3 regions of the Lysinibacillus sp. BNK-21 genome follow, and region 3 is predicted to be linked to each of the others. Evidence: riboswitches for the same ligand, from Rfam matches in the RefSeq annotation. Region 3 holds a riboswitch; each other region holds the start of a gene.

Region 1 (7,045 bases), 180 kb from region 3:
ATTCAAGTGGACGAGCCAGCGTTAAGAGAAGGTTTACCGCTTAGAAAGGAGGAATGGGGGGCTTACTTAGAGTGGGCTGTCAATTCCTTTAAGCTTGCGACATCTAGTGTCAAAGATGAAACACAAATCCATACACATATGTGTTACTGTGAGTTTAATGATTTCATCGAACCAATTAGCGCACTAGATGCAGATGTGATTTCCATAGAAACATCACGAAGTCATGGGGAACTTATTACCTCACTACAAGTACAGCCCTATAAAAAAGGAATTGGCTTAGGCGTCTATGATATTCATAGCCCTCGTGTACCAAGCGAGGATGAAATGCTCGCTATTATGAAAGATAGTCTACAGGTGCTGGACCGTTATCAATTCTGGGTGAATCCAGATTGTGGCTTAAAAACGAGAAAAGAAGATGAAACCGTTGCAGCTTTAGCGAATATGGTTGCTGCTACTAAAACGTTGCGTCAAGCTGTACAACAATCTACATCAAGCTAACGAAATGATTTTTAATCTACTACATCTACTCTCCAATAACGAAGACTAGGGTAAATCCCTAGTCTTTTTATCTTACGTCGATATATATATTATCTTCAGAAAGTAAAATTGACGTGAACATGCGAGCATGTTATGTTTATTACTAATTTCATAGCAATCATTACAAGTTTGAGTGAAATCGTCTTTCATTCAATTAAAAGGAAAATGGGTGAAAATCCCATGCTGTCCCGCAGCTGTAAATGAGGAGTTTTGTTTCAAATACCACTGAGTGAGTACTTGGGAAGGTGAAACAAAATGATGATTCATGAGCCAGAATGCCTGCTTGTAAGAAGATTCATTGATGATCTACGAAAGATAGGGAGATGGATGGAGACTTGCTCATCGTGGGTTTTTCTGTCCTTATTCTTTCTTAGAATAAGGTTTTTTTATGCCTTCTCTTCTTCAACAAGTAGATGTATTTGTACTACGAATAGAGATAGGAGACAGAAAATGAGATTGACAAAGTATTTACTTCCTTTCCTGCTTGTCCTGACGTTCAGTTTACTTGCTGGCTGTACAGGCACGGATGAAGAAAAGGAAAAGACCTCAGCAAACCAAACAGATGAAAAAATAATAACGATTGGCTGGCCATTAGATGTCGGTCCATTGAATCCTCATACATATTTACCGAATCAAATGACTGCCCAAGCAATGGTTTATGAATCCTTGGTGGAATACAATGATGATGGTACTGTTACGCCTAAGCTCGCCGAAAGCTGGGACATCTCTGAGGATAAAACTTCGTATACTTTCCATCTAAGAAAAGACGTGAAATATTCAGACGGCACTGCATTTAATGCAGATAATGTCATTCGTAACTTTGACGCCGTTTTAGCGAATCGAGACATGCATTCTTGGATGGGCATGGTTAACCACATGAAAGAGGTTGTAAAAGTAGATGATTTTACAATTCGTCTGCAATTGGATGAGCCTTATTATCCAGTCTTAAACGAACTTGCCTTCGTCAGACCTTTCCGTTTTTTAGGGGATAACGGATTCCCAAAGGATGATATGACGCAAGATTCTATCAAAGCACCGATTGGAACAGGCCCTTGGGTATTAACTGAATACAAAAAGGACGAATATGCATTATTTAGTCGCAATGAAAACTATTGGGGAGAAAAACCACTAGTTGAACAAATAAAAGTAAAAATTATTCCTGACTCAGAATCTATTTCATTAGCATTTGAAAACGAAGAATTAGATTTAATTTATGGGCGTGGCATTATTAGTTTAGATAACTATACGTATTTAAAAGACAGTGGCAAATACAAAACTACTACCTCTGAGCCTTTATCTACGAAAGCACTGCTATTCAATACACAATCTGGTCCATTATCTGAGCTAAAGGTACGTCAAGCCATTCAATATGCTATTAATAAGGAACAAATGGTCGACAGTATTACACATGGTACGGAAAAAGTAGCGAACACATTGTTCTGGGATGCGATTCCTTATGCCAATATAGATTTAGCACCTATTGTATACAATCCAGAAAAAGCCCAACAATTGCTAGATGAGGCAGGGTGGTTATTACCTAAGGGTGAAAAAATTCGTTCAAAAAACGGACAGCTGTTGTCTTTAGATTTGATTTACATTGCATCTGATGCAATTCAAAAACCAATGGCAGAATTAATGCAAGGTGAACTCGCAAAAATTGGCGTTCAGTTGAATTTAGAAGGGGCAGATGTAATGGTCGGTCTTCAAAAATTGATGGATGACCAGGTGGATATTAATTTCTGGCGTACCAATGGACCACCTACAGATCCACATAGCTTTGCAAATGAATCAGCTACACCAAATGCTAGTGGTGTGTACGAGGCGAAATTAGGCCTAGCAAACGCCAAAGAAATCGATACGAAAATTCACCAATTATTAGTAGGAACAGATGAACAGGAACGCGTGCAGCTTTACACGAATATTTTAACGATGTTTCATGACCAGGCACTCTTTTACCCTATTTCTTACGAAACAAATAATGTGATTTATCAACCATCTCTAAAGGATTTTGCACCACGTGCATCTGAATATGATATACCTTATGCACAAATGGCTAAAGAAAAATAAAAGTGGAGGAGAGAGTGTGTCTAGCAGAGACAGCTCTCTCTTTATCATAGGATTGAGTAGGAAGTGACAGCATGTATGAATCAACATGGATCTTTTGTTTAAAAAGAATTTTAACATTGCCCTTTGTCTTATTAGGCGTTTCCATCCTAACCTTTGTATTTATTCGTTTTGTTCCTGTAGAGCCTGCTGAAGTCATACTACGTTTGGCAAGGGTTGCGCCAACAGAGGAAGCCATTCAGGCATTACGTGAGGAACTGGGAACGGACAAGTCGTTTTTTCTTCAATATTTGCTATGGGGAAAGGGCATAATCCAGCTAGATTTTGGAACATCTTTTGTTAGTAAATTACCTGTGGCACATGAACTATTCGTGAAATTACCCGCAACCATTGAATTAGCTATTGCTGCGTTTATCCTCATTTTAGGGCTAAGTATTCCATTCGGAGTAATAAGCGCATTGTATAAGCACACCATCATCGATAAAATCATACGATTCTTTAGCATATTGAGTGTGTCGATTCCAGCCTTTTGGTTAGGTTTCCTATTACTCTATTTATTTAGCTTAAAATTAGGACTCTTTCCGACAAACGGGAAGGGCACACCTGCTCATTTAGTTTTACCCGCCTTCGCACTGGCGTTACCAACAATTGGATTATTCGTTCAGCTTATCCGTTCAACCATCCTAGAAGAATTACAGCAGCAATATGTTCAATATGCACGGCTAAGAGGATTAAAAAGCTCCGTGATTCTTATCCGTCATGTTTTGCGAAATGCTGCTATTCCCTTGACTTCCTTGCTAGGCATGACCCTTGGCAATCTTTTAGGTGGAGCCGTGATTGTGGAGCAGGTTTTTAGCTGGCCCGGACTCGGCAGGTACTTAATAGAATCCATTATGAACAGGGATTATCCAGTTGTACAATGCTATGTGTTAATTATTGCGGTTATCTATGTGCTTGCCAATTTATGTACAGATATATTGCATCGTTTATTGGACCCTCATCTAATGATGAAGGGTAGGAGAGATTAAAAATGAAATTTGTACGAACAAAAAGTGGCAACTTAACAGGATTAATCAGTCTATTCCTCCTTGTCATTACTGGCTTATTAGGACTGTTGGCGCCAATTTTAATGCCACACGACCCTTTTGCTGTCGATATTGCTAAGAAATTTTCAGTCCCGTCTTGGGACTATCCATTAGGTACAGATCATTTAGGAAGGTGTATCTTGTCACGCCTTCTTTTAGGTATTCGTTATTCTTTAGGTTCAGCGCTCATCATTCAGCTAGTCGCTATTGTTTTAGCTATCCTACTGGGTGCTTTTGTAGCGTTGAAAAGAGGATTAATTGATTTTCTTTTTATTCGATTATGTGATATTTTATTAGCCTTTCCGACACTCGTACTTGCATTTGGGCTGTTAGGTATATTAGGTCCTAGCTTAAAAAATGTTTTAATAGCGCTCATTTTCACACAGCTTATTTATTATGCAAGAATGATCCGAGGTTTGTTTATTGGCATCAATGAGAAAGACTTTGTTCAAGCTGCTAGGATAACGGGCACTACAGGTATCCAATTAATTAGACGCCATTATATACCCAATCTATTGCCATCTATTGTCACGATTGTCGCATTAGATATCGGGAAGGTGATTTTAGAAATTGCAGGCTTTTCCTTTATCGGACTTGGGGTGCAGGCACCGATTCCAGAATGGGGCATGATGATCAATGAAGGAAAGCAATACATGAGACAGCATCCTGAATTAATGCTTTATCCAGGACTTGCCATCATCCTTGTTGTGTTATTGTTTAATCAATTAGCAAATCGTTTAAAAAGGCTTGACTAGGAAAGGGGAAGTTATGGAGAAAGTTTTAGAAGTGATAGACCTCACAGTCAAAATAGGGGAGAAAAATATATTAACCTCTATCAACCTGACAGCTTATAAAGGGCGAGTCCTAGGAATTATCGGGGAAAGTGGCAGTGGCAAGTCTATGCTTTGCCATGCCATCATGCAAACATTACCGTCCTTTGCCCATGTCAGCCAAGGGGAAGTACTCTATCTGCAAGAAAATTTATTAAACGTTTCAGCTACTAAATGGAGAGCTTATCGTGGCAGACATCTTTCGATGATTTTGCAAAACCCACCCGCTGCATTTGATCATATTCAAACGATTGAAAGTCATTTTCGAGAAACATTAAAAGCACACTTTAAGCTTACAAAAAAAGAAATGAGACAGATCGCCCTTGATGCTTTGAAAAAAGTTCATTTACCTCAGCCAGAGCAGCTCTTGTCCTACTATCCTTTCCAGTTAAGTGGAGGCATGCTACAGCGAGTGATGATTGCTCTGTCAATGGCGATACAGGCCTCCCTCTACATCGCAGACGAGCCTACGACTGCTCTGGATACCATCAATCAGAAACAAGTATTAACACTATTTAATCAAATTCGCTCAGAAACAGATGCTACCATACTCCTTGTCACGCATGATTTAGGTGTCATTGCTGAGCTTGCGGACGATGTGGCTGTGATGTATCAAGGAGAAATCGTTGAGCAAGCAAATGTTTTTGATTTTTTTGATGCGCCTCAGCATCCCTATACCAAGAAACTTTTACAAGCGAGAATGCTATGAGGTGATAAAATGACGCTACTAGAAGTAAAAAATATTGAGAAATACTATGCGCAAAGACCATTTCTATTCAAACGAGGACAGGAAGCCCCTGTATTAGAGAATGTGACATTTTCACTTCAGGAAGGAGAATGTCTTGGCATCGTCGGTCAAAGTGGTTCTGGAAAAAGCACATTAGGGCGCATTATTTTAGGGATTGAACGACCAACAAACGGAGAGCTGATCTTTCAAGGTGTCAATTTATACGAAGCACCCAGCAAAGAGAAAAAAATGATACGAAGAAATTTACAGGCTGTTTTTCAAAATAGTTATCATTCATTTAATCCAAAACAGACGATTTTCGAAATACTCGAAGAACCGTTTTTGAATTTCGAGCATTTTAGCAAAGCAGAGCGACAACAGAAAATAAGGGAATTACTAGACTGTGTAGAGTTAGAGTGGGCAATGGCTCAAAACTATCCCTCACAGCTAAGTGGGGGACAGCAGCAACGAGTCAACATTGCTAGAGCTCTTGCATTAAAGCCGAAACTGATTGTTTTAGATGAGGCCATTAGTAGTCTTGATATGATTTTGCAAAAGACGATTATAGAGCTACTGCAAAGACTTCAAAAAGAGCTACAGCTTGCTTATCTATTCATTTCACATGATTTACAGGCCACACGTTTTATGTCAGATCGCATCCTTGTGATGCAGCATGGTCAGCTAGTGGAGGAGATAGGCAAGGATGGGACATATCAGCACCCCGCTTCACAAGCGTTATACAATGCAATTTTGCCATCACACCCGCGGGAAAGAAAAAAGAAGGATAGACCCAATTAAACAGAAACGCCATTTTGAGAAATTAAAAATGGCGTTTTCTTAATTTTTAAAGCAATATAGAAACAAAAATAAATAAAATTAATCAAGATATTAATTTTATTTATTTTTTAATTAAAATTATTAATTTTATTATTTACATCTTTAATTTCTTTATTATATAATCAGCTTAACTTAAAGGAAGGAGTTCACTATGGCTTATCAAGTAATCACAAATTGTCCTGTCTGCAGTAAAACATTAAAAATTACGAAGTTACAGTGTTCTCATTGTCACACGACCATTGAAAATGAGTTTGAATTGTCGAAGCTAGCATCCTTATCACAGGATCAGCTTCATTTTGTGGAAGTATTTTTAACCTGCCGAGGAAATATTAAAGAGGTTGAAAAGGAACTGGGGGTTTCGTATCCAACAGTTCGAGGCAAGCTAAATGATATTATTTCATCCCTTGGCTATGCTCAAAAGAAGAAAAATGAAGTAGATGAGAAAAAAATTGTAAGCATGCTTGAAAATGGCGAAATCACAACAGATGAAGCCATAAAGCTCTTAAAAGACGAATAGGGAGGAACGACCATGAAAGAGGAAATTACAAAAGTGTTAACGATGATTCAAGAGGGCAAAATTGATGCGGATAAAGGATCAGAGCTGATTCAAGTGCTACAACAGAAAGAAGAATCAGAGAATAAATTTGCGGAAAAAACAAAGTATTTAGATAAAACGTTAAAGGTCCGTGTTGTATCCACCGAAAATGATAATGTCACGGTAAATTTACCAATTAAACTTGTCAAAGCCGTATTGATGGCAGGACACAGCATCGCTGCAAGTATTCCGCAATCTGAAAAATACGTAAAAGATATCGACATCAATCTTCTTCTTGAAGCAATTGAAAATGAACTAGATGGACAAATTGTAGATATAAAATCAGCAAACGGAGATTCCGTTGCAGTCTTCATTGAGTAGAGGCGACGAATGATGCATGTAAAAGTGAAAGCAAAAGACGTTCGCTTTA
Region 2 (7,650 bases), 170 kb from region 3:
CGAAATAGCATTGTCCCCATTGATGAGGAGATGGAGCTTGTAAAAGCCTATTTATCAATTGAAAAAATGCGCTTTGGAGATCGTTTACGTATTAAATATGATATTGACGAATCGATACAATTAGGAATCCCTGCATTGTCCATTCAACCTTTAATTGAAAACGCAGTGTTCCATGGGATCTCTAAGAAAGTAGAGGGAGGGACCGTAGAATTAAGCCTACAGAGAGAGGGACAATTTGTAAGAATTAAAATCTATGATAATGGTGTAGGAATTTCAGAAGAAAAATTGCACCAATTGCTAAATGAAGAAAGTACAAGAATTGGCTTTATGAATCCATTAAAGAAATTTAAATTAATAAAAAATGCTAGTTTACGAATTTACAGCGAAGAAGGAAAGGGAACAACAATTGTCATTTTATTACCAGAGGGTGGTGTCACATGAATATAATGATCGTTGATGATGAAAAATTGGCCATTGATGTTTTATCTATTATGGTTAAACAACTTGCCCAATTTCAGATTAACATTAAGGGAACATTTACAAATTCAACTGAGGCCCTCCAGTTTCTTGAAAAAGAAATAATTGATGTAGTGTTTTTAGATATTGAAATGATTGACACACACGGTATGCAACTTGCAAAGCAGCTCCTACACAAGCAACCATCCTTACAAATCATTTTTGTTACAGCTCATACACAATTTGCCGTGGAGGCTTTTGAAGTTGAGGCAACAGATTATTTATTAAAGCCAGTACAGGAAAAACGACTGATTAATGCGTTAACAAAAGCACAGAAAAAAATGGTCGTGACGGTGGCGCCGAGGGATGAGAAGAAAAACTCATTATATGCGCATACATTAGGCAGCTTTTATCTACTGGATGTTCAACATAATGTGATTAAGTGGCGAACAAGAAAAGTACGTGAACTATTTTTATATTTACTATTTCACCAAAAACGGCCTATGTTAAATGCAGTTCTTTTAGAGGAATTGTGGCCAGATTTGAACTTTGAAAAGGCAGCTAGTAATTTACATACAACTATTTATCATTTAAGAAAGATATTAAAGGACAATGGTATTCAAGATCCCATACTCTTGGTCAATAATCACTATAAATTAAATGCGGAAATTCAAACTGATTATGATGAGCTGAATCAACTATTGGAGCAGGATCAACATGATGAGAAATCCATTCAGCAGTTATTGAATTGCTATGAGGGTGATTTTTTAATAGATGAGGAGTATTTATGGGTTAATCAAATCAGGCTCCGCTTAAAGCAATCTGTATTACATGTGCTTGAACAGTATATTGCACGTACAGACGTTGCCCACACTTTATTAAAGTATAATTGCCTACAAAAGCTTTTAGAGCTAGACGAATACAATGAACAGTATATGTTTCAATTGTTAGAATTCTTAATTCAACAAAATAGGAAACAAGAATGTATAAAATTCTTTGAATCTATAGAGGCAAAATTAGCTGAAATTGATCTCCCTGTGCCAGAAAAATTTTATAGAAAATACAACGAGTTCTTACTCAACGTTTAGAAACGATTTCGGAAAAGTAATTTCTGTTTTAATAGTAGGTAATAATTTTATAAAAAGGAGATGCTTTCGGCATGCAAAAGATTGAAATAATTGAGCTTCACCATATTGAGCAAGATTTGGAGAAGCTTACTGAATTATTGATTATGGTCGTAGATGAAGGAGCATCCGTAGGTTTTTTACCTCCACTCACACAAGAACAAGCGATAAAATATTGGCAATCTGTCTTAGCGTCAGATGTCTTACTGTTCATTGCGAAAATAAATAATGAAATTGCAGGTAGTATTCAATTGCATTTAACTAGCAAACCAAATGGCATTCATCGTGCTGAAATTTGCAAGTTAATGACACATCCCAACTTTAGACGCAACGGTATTGGACGAGCGCTGATGCAACAAGCAGAGGAACGAGCAAAACAAGAAAACCGTTCCTTGCTAGTTTTAGATACGAGAGAAGGGGATCCTTCCAATAAATTATATAAATCATTAGACTACCAAGAAGTAGGGAAAATTCCGCAATATACTATTTCACCAGATAGAGAATTAGAAGCAACCGTAATTTACTATAAATTGATATCGAATATAACTGAAAACGTGTAGAAAGGGAGCTAGTATATGAACGAAGCGCAATTATTTATGCAAATGAAAATGTGGCGTAATTGGACTGTTGAATTTCTACGTACGATCCCTGAGAATATTGCTGATCAGATACCCGCTGGACATCATAACAATATTCGTTGGAATGCTGGTCATCTATTAGTTGGTTGGGATCATACCGTTTTTCCAGCTGTTACACAAGAAAGGCATTTGCCCCTATCCTATCATGTAATGTTTCCTAGTGGCAGTAAACCAGATGACTGGACTGAGCAACCGCCAACAATGGATCAAATCATTATGCTCCTAGAGGAACAACCAATTCTTATTGAACAAGCTTGTGCAGGACATCTACATGAACCGCTTAAAGAACCTTTTTTAGGTATGAAAACATTAGGTGATATGGTTGTCTTTCATATGAACCATGAAAATTTTCACATGGGAATTATAAAAAGTATGATGCAAACGCTCTTAAAGAATGAAGCCTAACTGATGGAATCAGTTGGCTTCATTTTTCTATATATACCATGGTAACAGATCCTCCATTTTCTTACCTGGCTTACTTTTTTTATCTTTTACGATCCATGTGCCGTCTTTCTTTTGCAACTGATAGCTTACATTTGTACCATCCGCCCTTTTAAAGAGCATATAACCTATATTACCCTTAATAAAAGTGACAGGGTCTATGACATTTTTGTAGGGAATCTTTCGCTCAGGAAATAAAATATGGGTCACTATTTCCTCTGCAATCATAGCAAGGGATTTCATATCATTATTAATTTCAGCTTGATATTGCAATTGATCGTATCGGTAGGAAGTATACGATGCTAAGTCCAGTTTAAAACTCTGCTGTATATCTAACAGTGTTGCCCTATAGAATGCGTTTATTGCCTTTTCTACATCATCTGCCTCATGTATATAGCGAAGTGTGCTGACACCAGTTGGACTGACTTCAAACGTAATGATTTCCTTACTGTAGGGTGGGGAATGCGCATGCTCAAAGGTCGTAACTTCCACGCTAACTTTAAAGCTAAACTGACTTTCTTTGACAATTTTTAAAATTTTCACATCATACAAGCCATACTGCTTAGGATAGCCATAGTAATGATCAATTTCCTTTTCGATAAATGGATTAAGGATTGTAATGAATGTGTCCCTGATTAGTTGCTCATCAGCTTGTTCACTTTGCGCATAAATCTTACATGGCAGAATGAACATAGTGAAGATAAACATTAAAACATAAGCAAATTTTTTCATGGAATAGTGACCTTTCTGCAGGATGATACTTTATAGAGTGCACCAATCACAGCAAATTATCGAGCATTTTTAAAGAAAGGGAATTGAACAATGGGAAAAATAATACTGCCCTTTTTATGTATGCTTTTGTTATTTCCAACAGCTACTTCGGGGTCAGAACCTGAAGGCTTAAAATGTCCAAATCCAGATGTATTGATGAGAACAACGGAGAAAGACAAAGACGAGCTTAGTCAAGCATTAGCTGACATCATTCCAAAAGTATATGGCTCAAGCCCTGATTATCAGGAGTGGCAAATTGAGGTGATAAAGCCCATGCCCATATTAACTGGCATGGAGGAGAATTACTATAAAATGGCGGTGAACTTCTGTGGAGAAAATGTGGCTAATCACTCCTGGTTTGTTCGATTAAGGTTTCCAAGATTACTGCCAGCGCAAAGTGCATCACTAGGTGAGCTATATATCGTAAAAGAGACAAATTCTAAATGGATCCATTGGTTTCAATATCATTAAAAAGGAAGAATCCATAAATGGATTCTTCTCTTTATGACATCGCTATCGTTTTCGTTGCTACAGTTTGTTGAAATGCCTGATCATGCTCAACAATCACCATTGTGAGATGAGAGCTTTTTATGAGCTCTTCAATCTGCATGCGTGAATAGATATCAATAAAATTGAGTGGTTCATCCCAAATATATAAATGAGCCTTCTCACACAAGCTTTTAGCAATCAGCAGCTTTTTCTTTTGCCCACCAGAATAATGAGAGATATCCTTCTCAAATTGAATACGCTCAAAATCCATCTTGCGCAGGATTGATTTAAATAACGTCTCATCAATACCATGCTCTTCAATAAATTCCGATAGCAATCCCTTTAAATGGGATGTATCCTGCTGAACATAGGAAATGACTAGACCTGAAGCTAACTTTATCGAGCCTGTATGTTGGATGGGATTACCTAGAATAAGTTTTAACATACTACTTTTTCCGCTTCCATTTTTGCCATCTAAAACAACTCGATCCCCTTGTGCCACTTTGAAGCTAATAGGCTTATTCACGATATGGTCATCGTACCGAATCGATACATCCGTGACAACAACCATTTCTTTTGATGGATATGCCAATGGCTCTACTTTCAATGACTCGGTTTTTTCAACATTTTTTAGCAGTTTTGATTTTTCCTCAATAGCTCTTTGTTGTCTGGATTCCAGGTTCTTCGCTCGTTTCATCATCTTGGCTGCTTTATGTCCAACAAAGCCTTTGTCCAGTTTGGAACCTGAATTGGTTGTGCCGTTTTTGGAGGCTTCCACTTGATTAGACCAACCTGACGAACGCTTTGAGGATTGTTTTAATCGGTCGATATCTTTTTGCAGTCGTTGATTGGTTACTTCTTCGTGTTCCTGCTGACGATCAAAATTTAACTTCCAAGAAGAATAATTTCCACTTTGAACGTCAATATTGGCTCTATTAATCGATAGGATATGGTCAACACAGCCATCTAAAAAGCTTCTGTCATGTGAAATTAAAATAAATCCTTTTTTCCTGCGAAGATAATCGGAAACCGTCTTTCTTGCATCCGTGTCTAGGTGATTGGTTGGTTCATCAATTAATAAAAATTGACCCTCTGTCAAAAACAACGCAGCAAGCAGCACCTTTGTTTGTTCGCCATTGGATAATGTTTTAAAAGGACGATACATGACCTCCGCATCTACATGTAGGTAAGCTATTTCACGTAGACATTCCCAATCTTCTGCCTGAGGACAAATTTCCTCAAATATTTCATGGGTATATTTATTTGGATCAGAAACTGGATAGGGGAAATAAGTGAAGTCTACAGAAGAGATGATTTTTCCGCTATACTCATAATTTCCTAATAACAACTGAAAGAATGTTGTTTTACCTCGTCCGTTTCTACCGATAAATCCAAGTTTCCAATCCGTATCGATTTGAAAGTTGACATTCTCAAAAATATTGTCAAAGCTGCTTGGATAAGAAAAAGTTAGGTTTTGTACTTGTATCATGGACATGATAATTCCTCCTTTGTATTGCAACAGTTTACTTTTCATACAAAGTCGGTCTATCCATCTATGGTTCATTTCTCCGTATAAGCAGATGGATATTAACGACTTATACGGAGTGTTACATGCGTTACAATAGTTTCTGAATCGCTCATATTTTTTCCTCTCCTTTATGGGTAAATGAAAGGTACAAAATCAACTATGAAAGCAAGAAAAAAACCCTCCAATTGTACATTGGAAGGATTAGTCTTTCTCTGAATAAATGCGATTTGCCATTTGTGTCATGACAAATAAAATGCAAACTGATAGTTAAAAATGGATAGACTAACCCTATATTTTGTGTTTGAAATCATTCAATTCAAATAAAAATATAGTTTAGTTCTTCATTGTCCATTCATCAGTCCTCTCATAATTGTCTTTTTATAGTAACAAATTTTTTTACAGAATACAATGTAACCTTATTTTCATTTAGTACTATACAACAATTCCTATAATATTTATAGAAATAATTTATATAATAGTTGAAAAATAATTTCTACTATTCTGAAATATGTGCTATAGTAGGAGCATAATTGAATATTGTGTAAGACTTGGTGCCAAATGAAAGTTTGGCTTAAAAGGGAAGTCGGTGCAAATCCGACGCTGTCCCGCAACTGTAATTCGGAGCAAATCACAAATGCCACTGGGGAAACTGGGAAGGCTGTGAGGCGTGTTGATGGAAAGCCAGGAGACCTGCCAATTTCTAGTACACACCAAATACCTACGTGGAAATAGGTGGTGAAAAGTGACCAAATAGGCACTGTGCGATAACGTTTATGCGAAAGTAGATACTTTTTCGTATTGTTTTAGCATTATTAATTTTAACATGCAGCCATTTTCCTAATAGGAGAATGGCTTTTTATTTTTTCTAAAAAAGGAGCTTAAAAACATGAACTATACAAGTACATTGATCGGTTATCCCTATATAGGGGAGGAACGCGAATGGAAAAAAGCACTAGAAGCATTTTGGCGCAATGAACTTTCTGAGGAGGACTTTGAGGAAAAATTAAAGAAAATCCGTTTATCAAGAATAAACAAGCAGCTGCAACTTGGAATCGATATGGTGACAGTTGGCGACTTTACGTTTTACGATAGAATGTTAGATACAGCTTTGATGTTTGGTTTAGTTCCAAAGCGCTTTAACTGGCAAGGTGGTAAAGTCGATTTTCATACCTACTTCAGTGTAGCAAGAGGAGACAAAACAGCCGTAGCTAGTGAAATGACAAAATGGTTTAATACAAATTATCACTACATTGTTCCAGAGTATGAGGGACAAGCCTTACAACTAACAGAAAATAAAGTGTTAGCCGACTTTTTAGAGGCGAAGGAAACTTTCGGTATCATTGCGAAGCCGACACTAATTGGTCCCTATACATTTTATAAGTTAACGAAAGGCTACAACAAATTAACACAGGTTGAGTACTTATTAGCTTTATTACCACTCTATACGCAGGTATTAAAAGAATTAGTGGATGCAGGTGCCACTTGGATTCAGCTAGAAGAGCCATCCCTCGTCTTAACACTTGATCCAGCAGAGATAAAGCTGGTGAAAGAAATGTATGACCAGTTAGCCACTGCCGTTCCTGAGGCTAAAATAATGCTACAGACTTATTTCGAAGCTTTAAGTGCCTATGAAGCATTAAGTACATTGCCTGTTCAAGGATTCGGTTTGGACTTTGTTCATGGCTATAAAGGAAATATGGCGTCACTTCGTCAATTTGGTTTCCCGCAGGATAAAGTATTAGGAATAGGGGTAGTGAATGGCCGTGATATTTGGCGTTCAAACCTGGCGGAAGTCAATGCGACGATTCAAGCCATTGAACAGCTAAGTCATGCTGCTGAACTATGGATTCAACCATCAAGTAACCTACAGCACGTTCCAATCACAACCTCTCTTGAAAATGAACTTGACCCTGTTTTAAAGCAGTCTCTGGCCTTCGCAGATGAGAAAATCATAGAAATCACGGGGCTGACTAAATATAGACGAGATAAAGATGGTTCCTTACAACATAATTTTTCAGAAAGTATGAAGGCGATTGAGGCTCTAAAAAAACATCCAATCCGCCAAAATAAGTTAATTCATCAAGCCGTTCAAACTGTGACAAAGCAAGATTTTGAACGACACAGTAATTTTACGAAGCGACAAACGATCCAACAACAAGCCTTAGGATTACCGCTGTTTCCAACAACTACAATCGGTAGCTTC
Region 3 (7,650 bases):
GTAACAGATATTCATTTTACACTTCTAACAGGTCGCGGGCACAATGAACATACATCGGGGGGAGATTTCCGTGAAGCCAGTTTCCGTGCCCTGCGTCAGGGGCTGGAGCAGGCACAAAATGTCCTACTTGAACCCTATTATCGCTTTAAAATGAAAGCTTCAAATGACTTTATCGGTCGTATGATGACTGATATTCAGCAAGCAGCTGGCACGTTCGATGACCCGATTTTATCCGAAACGGATGTTATCCTAACAGGTCGTGCACCTGTTGCCACTTTAATGAGCTACAGCACAACCTTTGCCGCCTATACAAATGGGAAAGGTGCACTCACACTCCAATTTGATGGCTATGATGTGTGCCATAATACAGAGGATGTGATTGCACAGATTGGCTACGATAAAAATGCCGACCCTGAGTATAGTTCCTCTAGTATCTTTTGTGCTAAGGGCAAAGGATATTCGGTTCCATGGCAAGAAGCACAGGCAGCCATGCATTGCCTGTAGGGTGGGCGCTTCGGGTATTTCCTCGGCTTCCACTGGTATCCATCGCTCTAGCGCGGGTATTTCTTGCTTGGGCTTCAATATATCTCTACCCTGCCATAAGATATTACAAGCCCTCCAAAAAATGGAGGGCTTGTTTTTATAGTGCACCGACAGCTTTCTTTGTTGGATTGTCCAACAAATATGCGGGTTCAACTATTACATAGTCATGCTTGTTCGTAAAATCAATTAGTACCTTACCAGGTTGACTTTTTAATAGTTGTAGATGATCAATTAATTGCAGTAAAAGCTCGTGACCGTTGCCACGTGGATGCCAGTTGAAATGATAATCATTTAACGCTTGCACCGCTTCAATAAATTGGGCATATTCCTGCTGCACAAATGCAATGAGTTTGTCATGATGAGATGCTAAATCATATAAATATGTTTCGTAAAAGCGCATGACAATCGAGCATAATAAGTCATTGACACGAGCGGCACTTAAAACAGGCTTTGGCTCCAATGATAGACGGTCGAGGTTGGGCTTTGCGCGTGTAGAATCAATGCGCGTAATTAAGTGATACGCTTCTCCGTTGACCTCATAGACAATCGGATTGGTCGGCATGTACATCATAAAACTATTCGTCTTTGTTTTTAGTTCATCTGCTATGGCTGCTTTCGCTAAAAGATGACCGTCCACATCCCCATTTTGTATCCAAATAATTTCTTTATTATATAAGATTTGCTCAAAGAAGCGATCATTACGAATCAGCTTCGTTGCTAATAATTGATCGATCAGAGACTCGACCACCATTCTTGTTTTCGCTTTCTTGGCAACTTCTGTCCGTGGTTGCTTACAAATGTTCAGATCTTCATAAGGCGTTTCCAACATTGTCGTTACATGAATATTTGTCATACGTGCATCCCCTTTGCGTACATATTTTCAAAACAAAAAGGACTCCCTACTTTTGAGGAAATCCTTCATTTTATCTTCTTTCATCACACAATGCCAAACAAACCCTAAGTATGTGTGAACGAGTTCGATTGTGAACCCTTTCATTTACTATGGGCGTTTGACGTACTGTGACGAACAGAGCATTCTGTTTTGTCAACATGCCACCTCCTATTCCTCGTAGGTTTATGGTGTGTACTCGTAACAGGCAGGTATCCTGACTCATGATCATCGCTTCTTTTCTCCTTCCCGTCCAAAGACAGTGGATACTGAAAAGTCGCTCACATTTACAGTTGCGGGACAGTGTCGGATTCGCACCGACTTCCCTTTTAAGCAAATTGCACGCAATTTACACCTCTTACTACACGCTATTCAGTTGTCATAGGAATGAGTATAGGCACATTCCTATTAGATTACTAAAATCAATTGTAAAGTAGTGTTTTTCTAAAGTCAAATATCACAATATTTTCCAAACTACTAATAAAGTTATAGCGGGATATAAAAAAGGTGAACTGCGTATTTTTTATCTTTCATTGACTTTATAATGAAAGATAGTGAACTTCTAATAGTGGAAGGATGAAAAATATGAAAACAAGTCAACAATTAGTAACGAGTAATTTAGAGGAAAAAATGAAACTATTTACTGGAGCCGTTTCTGGACAAATTATAGAGGAAGCTCATTTTGTCATAGCCAATACAAATATTCCAACTGATACATTTAATTTGTTAGTAGCGAAATCGCCTATAATTCATAAGGAAAATCATCTTAAACAAAGGATTAATCATTTCATTGTGAATAAACTTCCCTTCAGCACGTGGGTGGATGCCAACTATCTAAGCGATGATTGGCTACAGCTGATAAAAGACTGCAATTTACAGGAAGCTGAACGAAATATGATGATGAAGCTTGACCATACACTTCACACAGGTCCACGAATTTCCAATTATCTTACCATCACAGAAGTAAGTAACAAGGAAGAGCTTCTACAATATAAGGAAGTTTTTCTAAGTTTATTTGGAGAAACAGCAGAAAGAGATGCATTAGAAATTTACTTTCATCAATTCTCACAGGAAAAACTAGCATCAAATGCTCGCATGTTTATTGGTTGTATAAAGGAAGTACCTATCGCTACGGGATTATTAATCGACAGTAAACATAGCTATGGGATTTATGATGTGATGACAAAAGATGCGTATAGGGGCAAGGGTTATGGCAGTGAGATGTTTCAATTCCTACTCAGTCAAACAATCGATAAGCAAAAGCCCGTAGTCTTACAGGCATCAGAGGATGGAAAAAATATTTATAAACGCTTCGGGTTTAAAGAAGTCGGAGAAATGATTGTATTTGAATAAGACTTCGCCAAGGCGCTCTTATTTACACTTGACAGTATTTTCGAGCTTACCGTAATCATGAAGCTGATTTAAAATCCGTTACACCGACCCCTTCCTGGCACGACAGAAAAGCCTCGCAAATCTGCGGGCTTTTTGGTTGTGCACACGTACTATTAGCACCTTCATTACGTCCCCAAAACATACTGTGCTAAGACGCTTTGCACCTTATAAATATTTGTCGCCTTATTGAAGTTTTTTTGAATCGGTAATGGACTGCCAGACACCCATATTTTAAGCTCTGCATCTAAATCAAATGTTCCAGCTGTTTCGACTGAAAAATGAACGATATTTTTATAGGGAATGGAATGATACTCTGTTTTCTTGCCAGTCACTCCTTGCTTATCAATGAGGATCAATCGTTTATTGGTAAAAATAAACGTGTCTCTAATAATTTTATAGGCGTTCTTGACTGTCTCGTTTGGAATTAATAAATTATGGACCTCCTCCTGTAGTTTTTCTAAATTCACCTCGCTTGCATTGCCGATCAATCCATCAAATAAGCCCACTATCTGTCCCCTTTCGCTCTCGTTTATTTAATGTATTACAAAAAAGTGAGAGCTACGACAGGAAATGGTGGTATTATTTAGCCTATAAAGGGGGTGAGTGGTTGCGAATAATGATAGTTGCCTTAGTGTCTCTACTAGCCGTTGTTTTACTAGGATGTAATGAAAAACCAGATGATGAATTAGCTAAGGTCAGCATTTCTATTGGTGCTAAATTTAACAAGGTGAACACTGATTTTTTTAAAGAATATACGGATGAAGAATCACTTACACTATTCCAACAAGCCATTGCAACAACAGTCAAAAACGAGGGTGTTGTCAATATGGCTTCGCCAGAATATGATGTACAAATAGTGGACAAGGCAGGAAACAAATATGGCTATCATCTTTGGTTAGGTGATAAAGGGCAAAACAGTAGTTTGATGCATGTCGAGGATACGCATACGATCTACACAATATCTGAGGATTTCACTGGGAAACTAATTGCGCTGGTTCGACCATAAAAACACTTTCCATGTATTCTAGAAAAGTGTTTTTATGGTCAATCATTTCTACTTTGTGGCTTTTCGTAGTATTGATGAAGATGCTTATTTAGGGCTTAAAAAACCTAGAAAAATACTTTTCATTGCCTAAACCTGAAACTGGTTAGTTAACTTTTGTAAGTTATCCGCTTGGACACTTAAATCCTGTGTGACATGATTAACTGCTTGCATTGAGGCTGTTTGCTCATCCATTGAATGTAAAACAGCTTCTGTATAATTCGATAGCTTGCCCATGCCAGCTGCGATGGTTGTCACAGTGGATGCCACTTCATTGGCGCTACTTGAAAGCTGCTCAGCTGTCGTCGAAATATCCTCCAGCTGACTTGTCATCTGACTAACATGCTGTGAAATTGTGCCAAATGATTTTGTCGCTTCGTCAATGACATACACTCCTTGTTGAACATTTTTCAAATCATCTTCTACTGATGAGGCTACTTGTTTTGTATCACTTTCTATTCCTACAACTAAATCCACAATTTGCGTAGCAGAGTGCTTTGATTGTTCTGCTAATTGACGCACTTCTTCAGCTACAACGGCGAAGCCTTTACCATGCTCCCCAGCGCGTGCTGCTTCTATGGCCGCATTTAATGCTAGTAGATTTGTTTGATCTGTAATGGTAGTAATCATATCTGTCATTGATTTAATATCTGACATTTTAAGGGATAATTGCTGCATCAATCCACTTGTTTTTTCTGTTGAAGAGGAAATAAATTGCATTTGCTCTTTTGCCACATGTAAAATATTTGCACCATTTCCTGCTATCTCGCTAGCATCTTTCGCATGCACAAACACATCTTGTGTGGCTACTGTAATTCGCTCAATGCCATCAACGGTTTCTTGCATAGATTTAGCACTATCATTAGCCGATTGTGCTGCTTGCTTCAAGCCCTCTGACGTCTTCTCCATTTGTTGATCTACTTCTTCCACAGCAAGTGTAATTTCATTCGTACTCGCAGATAATTCCTCGATGCTTGCTGATAAATCTGTAGAGCTGTGCGCAATTTTTTGTGTCATTGTTCGTAATTGTTCCTGCATCTCTAAAAAGGATTGTGCTAGTTGAGAAATTTCACCATTATCACGAACCTCAATGACAACGGTATCTAATTGACCTGCCGTAATTCCTTGTGCAGCCTCTGTGATTTGTTTGATAGGCTGTATCACTTTGTAATGGACATACACTGTGTAAGATAGTGTAATAGCAATTCCTACAATCGTTAACACGGTAGAAAACCAATCCAATGTCGTTACATTGGCTAAATCGATAAATAAAATAACGATCATTAAAACATTTAAAACGGAAAAGCCAAGTAAACTCTTTTTTCGTAAACTCATTACAAATTCCCCCAACTAAAATATGTCTTCCATACCATTATTATAGTTGAATAATCCTAAAATACATAAGGATACGCTCTATTTTATATGAGAAAAGGTCTACAAAAAAAGACTATAGACAGCCTTTTAGGGCATGTCTACAGTCCATAATTGCTCGTTTTATTTTAATTTCATGATACTAGAACCCGCAATACCTGGGTGTGTCATTTCATATGGATCTAAAATCAAGTCTAATTGTTCTTTTGTTAGGACGCCTTCTTCAATGCAAAGCTCACGAATTGAACGACCTGTTAAAATAGCTTCACGTGCTAGACGAGCAGCTACTTCATAACCGATGTGAGGGTTAACTGCTGTTAGCACGCCTACACTTTTTTCTACATATTCTTTCATGCGCTCTTCATTTGCTTCAATATCTTTTAAGCAGTTTTCTGTAAACGCACGGAATACATTATTCATAATGCTAATCGATTGGATTAGGTTGAACACTAATACAGGCTCCATTACGTTTAATTCTAATTGACCAGCTTCCGATGCTAGAGAAATTGTATGGTCATTCCCAATTACTTGGAAGGCTACTTGATTCAGCACCTCAGGCATAACTGGGTTAACTTTACCTGGCATAATTGAAGAACCTGGTTGACGAGCTGGTAACAGGATTTCTCCTAAGCCTGCGCGAGGACCAGAAGCCATTAAACGCAAGTCATTAGCAATTTTAGACATATTAATCATACAGATTTTTAAAGCGCCTGATACTTCTGTGTAGGCATCTGTATTTTGTGTTGCATCCACTAAATGCGTTGCACCTTTTAATGGTAAACCAGAAATTTCAGCAAGATGCTCATCAACAGATTTAATGTAGTCTGGGAAGGCATTTAAGCCTGTTCCGACAGCCGTTGCACCCATGTTCACATCATATAAATTCGGGCGAGTTTGACGAATGCGTACGATATCACGGTTGATCACGCGGCAATAAGCTTCAAACTCTTGTCCTAAGCGGATTGGCACGGCATCCTGTAAATGCGTACGTCCCATTTTAATGACATGAGCAAATTGCTCTGCTTTTTGATGGAAAACGGATTGCATATAATCCATCGTTACTAATAATTCATCTATTAAATTTAACACAGCGATATGAATAGCTGTTGGGAAAGCATCATTTGTTGATTGTGACATATTGACATGACTGTTTGGGCTTACTGTGTGATAGTCACCTTTTTCTTTCCCTAAAATTTCTAGGGCACGGTTAGCGATGACCTCATTGGCATTCATATTGATGGATGTACCTGCACCACCTTGAATTGGGTCTACAATAAATTCAGCATCCCATTTGCCATCAATCACTTCTTGCGCTGCTTCGACAATTGCCTCACCAATTTCTTTTGATAATAGGTGTACTTCCATATTACTTAATGCAGCTGCCTTCTTCACAATCCCCATTGCTTTAATAAGTGATGAGTGAATTGTGTAGCCTGTAATTGGGAAGTTTTCCGTAGCACGTAGTGTTTGAATTCCGTAATACGCCTCTGCTGGTAATACGCGCTCACCTAAAAAATCTTTTTCTATTCGTTGTGTTGACATTATTGTCGTCTCCTTTTATGTAATACTCACACTTGATAGTAGCTAATAAAAGTCGTATTGTAAACAGTCATTTTTCTGTAAACGAAAAAAATCCTTCAAAAAAGCAAAAAAATCACAAAAAACCGAGCGCATTTCCTACGCTCGGTTGCATTTTATTATTTATTTGACGTTACTGTGAAACGGCTATTAACGTGCTGTGGGTTTTCTAATTCATCGACGACAGCCACTGCGTAATCGGCATAGCTGACATAGCTTTCCCCCGCGTCATTTACTAATAAGTGGTCGACTCCTGCTGTATAGTGACCTGTACGTGGTCCTTCTGGATCGAAAAATGCAGATGGACTAATAAATGTCCAAGTAATGGATGATTGTTGTAAATCCTGTAGGTTTTGTCCTTGATTTTGCGCTGTTGCTAAATACATGGCTGGGAAATCTGGTGTATCCATCACACGCACTTTTTTCTCTGGGTCCACAAATAGGCTACCCGCTCCCCCTACAACCACTAATTTTGTAGGAATACCTTGGAAAATCGAGATTAAATGACGACCAGCTTTGACATGTAAATCTTCTTGTCCAGCTGGAGCACCGAATGCATTGACAACGACATCGAAGCCTTTTACATCATCTTGCGTCACATCAAACACATCTTTTTCAATTACTGGAATAGCAGCTGTCACTTTTGCTGCTGAACGAACGATGGCTGTGACCTCATGACCACGTTGTACCGCTTCCTCTACTATTTTTTGTCCAGCTTTTCCTGTTGCACCAATTACGGCAATTTTCATGATTTATTCCTCCTAAGGTTTAGTTGTAACCATTTTAGTTACAGGTTAGATACAAGAAGACCATCTCCGTCTAAGTACGAAGCTGA

What was found. A riboswitch is a leader RNA that binds a small molecule or an ion and turns the genes downstream of it on or off. The one in region 3 is predicted to bind cobalamin.
Region 1: another riboswitch for cobalamin. It lies ahead of nikA (nickel ABC transporter substrate-binding protein); the one in region 3 lies ahead of ACMGGO_RS11745 (hypothetical protein).
Region 2: another riboswitch for cobalamin. It lies ahead of metE (5-methyltetrahydropteroyltriglutamate--homocysteine S-methyltransferase); the one in region 3 lies ahead of ACMGGO_RS11745 (hypothetical protein).

What each region holds. Positions count from the first base shown of each region.
Region 1 is NZ_JBLQTS010000001.1:2,140,069-2,147,113, reverse strand. It holds gene metE (5-methyltetrahydropteroyltriglutamate--homocysteine S-methyltransferase) at 1-498, shown strand, start outside; cobalamin riboswitch at 646-839, shown strand; gene nikA (nickel ABC transporter substrate-binding protein) at 988-2,604, shown strand; gene nikB (nickel ABC transporter permease) at 2,676-3,629, shown strand; gene ACMGGO_RS10925 (ABC transporter permease subunit) at 3,632-4,441, shown strand; gene ACMGGO_RS10920 (ABC transporter ATP-binding protein) at 4,455-5,225, shown strand; gene ACMGGO_RS10915 (ABC transporter ATP-binding protein) at 5,235-6,041, shown strand; gene ACMGGO_RS10910 (DUF2089 domain-containing protein) at 6,232-6,597, shown strand; gene ACMGGO_RS10905 (SHOCT-like domain-containing protein) at 6,610-6,996, shown strand; gene ACMGGO_RS10900 (hypothetical protein) at 7,006-7,045, shown strand, end outside.
Region 2 is NZ_JBLQTS010000001.1:2,147,597-2,155,246, reverse strand. It holds gene ACMGGO_RS10975 (ATP-binding protein) at 1-441, shown strand, start outside; gene ACMGGO_RS10970 (response regulator) at 438-1,544, shown strand; gene ACMGGO_RS10965 (GNAT family N-acetyltransferase) at 1,616-2,140, shown strand; gene ACMGGO_RS10960 (DinB family protein) at 2,156-2,623, shown strand; gene ACMGGO_RS10955 (DUF3888 domain-containing protein) at 2,651-3,391, opposite strand; gene ACMGGO_RS10950 (hypothetical protein) at 3,482-3,901, shown strand; gene ACMGGO_RS10945 (Lsa family ABC-F type ribosomal protection protein) at 3,933-5,414, opposite strand; cobalamin riboswitch at 5,980-6,160, shown strand; gene metE (5-methyltetrahydropteroyltriglutamate--homocysteine S-methyltransferase) at 6,334-7,650, shown strand, end outside.
Region 3 is NZ_JBLQTS010000001.1:2,315,671-2,323,320, forward strand. It holds gene ACMGGO_RS11740 (elongation factor G) at 1-504, shown strand, start outside; gene ACMGGO_RS11745 (hypothetical protein) at 641-1,396, opposite strand; cobalamin riboswitch at 1,622-1,806, opposite strand; gene ACMGGO_RS11750 (GNAT family N-acetyltransferase) at 2,018-2,785, shown strand; gene ACMGGO_RS11755 (PH domain-containing protein) at 2,950-3,330, opposite strand; gene ACMGGO_RS11760 (hypothetical protein) at 3,441-3,830, shown strand; gene ACMGGO_RS11765 (methyl-accepting chemotaxis protein) at 3,957-5,201, opposite strand; gene aspA (aspartate ammonia-lyase) at 5,361-6,779, opposite strand; gene ACMGGO_RS11775 (NAD(P)-dependent oxidoreductase) at 6,935-7,564, opposite strand; gene ACMGGO_RS11780 (Rrf2 family transcriptional regulator) at 7,635-7,650, opposite strand, start outside.